One region of the Spirosoma sp. KCTC 42546 genome, then DNA from elsewhere that is predicted to be linked to it. Evidence: riboswitches for the same ligand, from Rfam matches in the RefSeq annotation. Region 1 holds a riboswitch; the other holds the start of a gene.

The links. Region 1 has a riboswitch for cobalamin ahead of metE (5-methyltetrahydropteroyltriglutamate--homocysteine S-methyltransferase). Riboswitches for the same ligand answer to the same signal wherever they lie in the genome.
Region 2: another riboswitch for cobalamin. It lies ahead of EXU85_RS01850 (TonB-dependent siderophore receptor); the one in region 1 lies ahead of metE (5-methyltetrahydropteroyltriglutamate--homocysteine S-methyltransferase).

The regions. Positions count from the first base shown of each region.
Region 1 is NZ_CP041360.1:1,277,223-1,280,646, reverse strand. Features, by position in the region: gene metE (5-methyltetrahydropteroyltriglutamate--homocysteine S-methyltransferase) at 1-1,266, opposite strand, end outside; cobalamin riboswitch at 1,427-1,638, opposite strand; gene EXU85_RS05130 (DUF6660 family protein) at 1,675-2,064, shown strand; gene EXU85_RS05125 (TonB-dependent receptor) at 2,135-3,424, shown strand, end outside.
Region 2 is NZ_CP041360.1:412,916-416,339, forward strand. Features, by position in the region: gene EXU85_RS01845 (pitrilysin family protein) at 1-986, shown strand, start outside; cobalamin riboswitch at 1,080-1,365, shown strand; gene EXU85_RS01850 (TonB-dependent siderophore receptor) at 1,572-3,383, shown strand; gene EXU85_RS01855 (YncE family protein) at 3,387-3,424, shown strand, end outside.

The sequences.
Region 1 (3,424 bases):
TTTCTCCGTCAGTTGACTCAGACGTGCCTGCACAGCCGGGCGGTTTATCAGCGTCGATTGCCAGCGGGCGATTAGGGCCGTTTGGTTAGTTGCCAATGTTGCGGTTGCCTGCGCGTTCGTCGGCTCCCGGAACAGCGTCACCAGGGTTGCTACTTCATCCAGTTTCTGCCGGGCGAAGGCCATCCACTGCTTGATTTCGGGCGTTAGCCCCTGCTCGTTCGTTTCTGAATTTAAATCGCAGGGAACGTGTACCAGCGAACACGACGGCGCAATGAGAATTCGGTTCTGTCCAATTTTTTCGACAGCTCGTTGAATCGTTGCCCGCGAGGTTTCCAGGTTATTGATCCAGATGTTACGGCCATCAACCACACCCAGCGACAGGCGTGTTTGTTTATGGACAAAATCGGTTTGCAAAATATCGTCCAGCTGATTTGGGCAACGGACCAGATCCAGATGCAACGCATCGACCGGTAATTGACTAACCAGATTCAGATTGGCTCCGTAGCACTCGAAATACGAAGCCAACAGCAGCTTGAGTTTCGGAAATTGAAGCCGAAGCCGGTTGTAGGTTTTGGCAAAAGCCGCCCGTTGATCATCCGTCAGATCCAGTGAGAGTGTAGGTTCATCGAGCTGAATCCAGTCGGCACCCTGCTCCTGTAGGCGGCTCAGGATGACCTCGTAGACTGGCAATAACCGATCGAGCAAATCGAGCCGATCAAAGCCAGGCTCTTTCTCTTTGCCAAGTAACAGGTACGAAACCGGCCCCAGCAATACGGGTTTGGGCGTGGTGCTCAGTGTTTGTCTCGCTTCTTCGAATTCGTCGAAAAGTTTCTCAGAGAGCAGCGTAAACGCCTGATCGGCAGTAAACTCCGGCACGATGTAATGATAATTGGTATCGAACCACTTGGTCATTTCCATCGCTTTCAGGTCCAGCCCGTTCTGCTGGTACCCCCGCGCCATAGCGAAGTACAGCGTTAGTAGATCAGCATCAGCCTGATGCGACTGATCGAGCAGCGGCCGAAACCGCTTCGGTATCGCGCCAACGGTCAGGGACATATCGAGTACCTGATCGTAGAACGAAAAGTCGTTGCAGGGAACCAGCGTAATGCCAGCCTGCTGTTGGGTCAGCCAGTTATCCTGTCGAATGCGTCGACCGGCGTCCTGAAGCTGCTCAGTGGTGATTTTGTTGGCCCAGAATTGTTCACAGGCCCGTTTGAGTTCGCGGTGGCTACCGATTCGTGGATAGCCGAGATTGTGTGCGATCATGTTGTTACTAGATAAAATGGTTGATCGCGTTCGATGCCGAACTCCATACGCCTACCACTACATCAGAGAATTATCAACACGACACACCGCTTCCGTCCTCGGGGAGAGGGCGGGAAAAGAACGAGATGGTCAATCTTGATAAACCCAATTTCGTGTGGGCGTAATCAGCAAAGCTAAGGGCAAGTCTCCTGGCTTGTGACGGTATTTGCCGTCCTTCTCATCCCATCGGCGAACCGTTTCGGGACAATGGACATCGAGGGCAAACCCTTTTCTAAATGGTCACTGACAGTAGCAACGTCTGCTCGTGAATTTCACACGATTCCTTTTTCATTTCCTGAACCTCTCAGGAAAACCATTAGCTTGTTTGACGGAAAACAAAGAACGTTAGGACAAACTAACCGCATTGTGGTGGCAAAAACAAGCGTTCATCCCTTTTTGACTACCTGTTGCATTCGCCCGCCCGCTACCTTTGCTGGCATGAAAGCGATCGTGTGTCTTTTTTCGTTCTGGCTCTTGCTGCTGACCGGCCTACCCTGCCCGGATGCAGATTGCCATGCGCAACCGGACCAGACAGCCAGCACATCCACTTCGCACTCAACCGACGACCACGGACATAAAGCACCCTGTAGTCCATTCTGTCATTGCACCATTTGTCTCGGCTTTTCAATTCCCCGTTCGTTCAGCTACATGCTTTCGCTGGTTCCAAATTCAACTGCTCCTGACGAGCAGGCCTTTGTTTATCAGTCGCCTAGCCATTCCGATGTAGCGCTCGCCATCTGGCAGCCGCCTAAAGTATAACCGTTTTTCATGGATTTTCTCCCGGCTGGTCATCCATCAGTCGGCATGTTCCATTTATTCTCCCTACAGGATGAAAAACGTTATTCTATTTCTATTCTTTTCTTACATTGCTTTGGGTGGTAGTACGGCACTTCCACAAGATACCCTACGGATTTCTGTCCGTCACGCCCTCACCAAACAAGCTATTCCCGGTGCTACAATTCTATTGGTTGGCACCTCAATCGGCGCAGCTACCGATACCGCTGGTTTCACACAGATGAAACTACCGCCATCCGGCCCTTATCGGTTACGAATTTCGGCCGTTGGCTTTCAATCCATCCATCATACCATCGCAAGTCCTGGTACGGATACCCTTCAGGCTCTACTCGATCCCTCCGTAGAAGCGCTGGAGGAAATTACGGTTTCCTCTACCCGAAGCGGGCGAAGTGTTGCCGACGAACCAACACGTGTTGAAGTGATCGACGGCGAGGAGCTGGACGAAAAGGCGAATATGCAGCCCGCAAATATTGCGGTTATTTTGCGCGAAAGTCCGGGAATTCAAGTGCAACAAACATCCGTCACATCAGCCAATGCTACGTTTCGGATCCAGGGGCTGGATGGGCGGTACACGCAATTGCTGCAGGACGGGTTGCCACTTTATAGTGGATTTTCGAGCGGCCTGAGCCTGATGCAGGTGCCACCCCTGAATTTGAAACAGGTTGAACTTGTGAAAGGCTGTCAATCAACCTTATACGGTAGTGGTGCTATTGCTGGATTAGTCAATCTAGTCACGAAAGAACCTACCCGCGAGCGCGACCTGTCCTTTCTGATTAACGGCACGACTGCCTTTGGTCTTGACCTGAACGCCTATTATGCCCAGCGCAACGAAAAAGTAGGGCTCACGTTTTACGCCACCCGTAATCTGCAGCGCGTGTACGATGTCAACAACGATCAGTTTTCGGACCTCCCGCAAACGGCTCGTACAACCATCCAGCCTAAATTCTTCTGGTATCCAAACGCTACCACAACGGTTTCGGCAGGCATAATCTGGGTGAATGAACATCGGATAGGTGGTTATCTGCCATCCATTCGGAGTGAACCCACAACTGGGTATACCGAAGCCAATGACTCCCGACGGCTAGCTACTCAGTTTCGGCTGGAAAAACGGTTTAGTAACGATGCCCTATTGACAATCAAGAATAGCTATAGTCGTTTCAAACGCGCTATTGTCTTACCCAATTACCGGTTTGATGGCCTACAGCAATCGTCTTTTTCGGAAGTCAGTTATTTTAAACACCAGAAAAAAACCGATTGGATTGCTGGCCTGAATGTCTGGACAGATGCTTTCCAGATAGAAATTCCACCCACCATATTGGGGATA
Region 2 (3,424 bases), 860 kb from region 1:
CCAAGCCAACCTTCGATCAGGCTGAATTCGATAAATATAAACAACGGCAACTGCTTCAGTTAACGCAACAGAAAGAAAGCCCGCGTGGAGTGATTAACTCCTATTTCAATCGGTTTGTGTACGAGGGGCACCCCTATGCCAATCCACTCACAGGTACACCAAGCTCAGTGTCGGCCGTATCGGCATCCGATGCCCGGCAGTTCTACCAGAAAAACTACACCACCGACCGGGCTGCGATCGCTATCGTGGGCGATTTTACGACGGCGGAAATGAAAAAACGGATCACCGACTTGTTTGGAAACTGGAAAACGGCAGCCGCAACATCACCTGCCCTGACAGAGCCAACGTTCTCATTCGATAAGAATCGGGTTTTATTAGTGAACAAGGATGATGCCCGTGAAACAACCTTTTTGATTGGGGGTAAAGGCATCACGCAGAGTAATCCAGATTTTATTCCAGTAACCGTTGTTAATACAATTTTGGGTGGACGATTTACCTCCTGGCTGAACGATGCTTTGCGCGTAAATTCAGGTCTGACCTATGGTGCAGGCAGCCGTTTCGGTACGTATCGTAAGAGCGGTACTTTTGCCATTTCGACATTTACTAAAGTCAGTACCACCACGCAGGCCATTGATATGGCGTTGCAGGTGCTTGATAGCCTGCATAAAACGGGCATCGACGAAAAGACGCTCGCATCGGCTAAAAACTACGTTAAAGCAGACTTTCCACCGAAATACGAATCCGCTAGTGAGCTATCAAATCTGCTGACGGATATGTTCAGCCTGGGCTTTGATGAATCGTTTATCAATAACTTTCAGAAGAATGTTGATGGGTTAACCGTGGCTAAAACGCGCCAGATCATTGATCAATATTTCCCGAAAAATAACCTCCAATTCGTGTTGGTCGGTAAGGCTGAAACTATTCGGGATAAAGTGAAAAAATACGGAACCGTTACCGAGAAAGAAATAAAAGCCGACGGGTTTTAAACGTACTTGAACACAGAGGAGCGGAGTACACTGAGAGGGTTTGCCTGACAGATTTCTTTTTGTACTCTGTGTCTCTGTGTTTAAATTCCCCTACCTTTGCCCTGAGTTTTTGGTGCCTTATGTCGCTTCATAGCGACTTTCAAGGCTTAAAAGGGAAGTTGGTGCAACGCCAACACTGTCCCCGCAACTGTAAGTCTTATTGAATGTATAATTTATAATGTAGAGTGAATAATGGTGTTACAGCCATTTTACATTGATCATTATTCATTGTCCATTAAAAATCGGTTCATTCTTCGTAGCCACTGTGCTGATTATCAGTATGGGAAGGCCAGAGCCGACGAGACGAGTCAGGAGACCTGCCAAAGACCATCCGTTGTTCTGGTGTTCGGAGGAAACGCCCCAACCGCGTGCTGTTGACGCACAATTTGTTCAGAAGTTATAGTGGTAAAACAAGCCCTTCATTGGTGGGTACTGATTCTGGTTACTGGCCTGTTAATAGGTCATACCGGTTTCGCACAAACGGATTCCTCTAGGGTCACGTCTAGGAATCAGTTGGGAACAGTTGTGTCGCTATCGGCAGTAACTGTGCGTGCTATTGCACCCGAACGGTTCCTGGCGGGCCAGAAACTTCAGCGTATTGATTCAATAACGCTAGTTCAATTTCGATTTGGCTCCTTAACCGATCTATTAGCGCTTAATACACCTTTGGCCTTTAAAAACTATGGGCCCGGACAATTGGCTACGGTTGCCTTTCGCGGTACATCGGCCAATCATACCGCCGTACTTTGGAATGGTATCAATATCAACCAGCCTAATCTTGGCCAGACGGATTTCTCTACCCTACCCGTTGCCGGTTTCGATCGGTTAGCCGTTCAATATGGTTCCTCGGCCAGCACAGTTGGTTCCGATGCGGTAGGAGGGAGTATTCTCCTCGGCAGTACTCCCGGCTGGCAATCAGGCGTACGAGCAACGACTGGTCAACAGTTTGCTAGTTTTCGGAATAATAAGATGCAGCTAGGTATTCGCTATGCATCGGCATTGGGGCAGAGTTGGAAACTGTCGGGTAAGACGTTTGCGTATCTAAACCAGTTCAGTAACGACTATCCGTACACCGAACGGCAGCATTATTTTCTGGAACCCTCGACAACGGCGCAACGTGGATTCATACAGGATCTTTATTTTCTCCATAAAAGTGGTCGGCAAATTTCAGTCAATGCCTGGTTGACCGACAATGACCTGATTATTACTCCCCAGGATACCATAGCCCGGGAACGTACCCGAACGAAATCGGCGCGACTGCTGGCTACTTATGAAGCGAATCGTATGACTTTCCGGGTAGGCTGGATTCGCGATGTGCTGGACTATGCGAAAGGCAACTTCGATACGCCAAGCCATACCGAAACGGAGCGGCTTATTAGTCGGGCCGAGCGTGAGTTTTCGCTCGTATCAACGAATACCAAACAACTGAACCTACGGATTGGGGGCGAGTGGTCGCATTACCGTACCCGAACGGATGGCTATGGTGGACAACTAATTCAGGAAGATCGGGGGGATATATATGCGCTACTACGTTTTCAAACAACACGTTGGTTAGTGTCAGCTAATATTCGGCAAGCGTTTGTAATGCGGTTTAATCCACCGCTTACGCCTTCGCTTGGGGCTGAATACCAACTTGTTCAGCATAGTCGATTTAAGCTCACTGCCAAGGGTTCGATAAGTCGAAATTACCGCGTACCAACTTTGAATGAACGCTACTGGATTGAGTTAGGCAACCCAAATCTGTTGCCTGAAAGTGGGCTGAATTTCGAAGCTGGCTTGGCCGCAAATGCATCCTTGTCTGATCGGGTTAACCTAACTGCAGAGTTAACAGGCTACCATAACCGGGTTGATAACTGGACATATTGGAATCCGACTACCAATTACCATGTCGAAAATCTGCAATTAGTCGTTGCGCGAGGGTTCGAATTTAACACCAGTTTGACCTATGCACAGAATATCTGGCGAATGGGACTGCGGCTCGGTTACGCCCTAACGCGTTCCTCACAGGAGCGAGCCTATAACGCCTATTCTCAGGATGTTATCGGGAAGCAGTTGGTCTATGTGCCCATTCACACTGGTACGCTCAATACATATTTACAATATGGACAAACACGCCTTAGTGTACAAATGCAGGCCAATTCGCGCCGGTACATAACCTTTGACAATAGCCAGTTTTTTAAAGGGGTAATGCTAACCAATGTGCTTTTAGAGCATACCGCTAAACTAGGGCCAGCGCCGATTCGCATTCAGGGACAAGTCAATAATGTATTCGATGCACTGATACTGGGAGTGAGTCGAAACGCGTTTCCGGGCCGAAACTGGGCAATAAATCTCATTATCAATTTTCCTTCTTTATAATTCATGAAAAATCAATTGACGAAATCAATTGCAATTGGGCT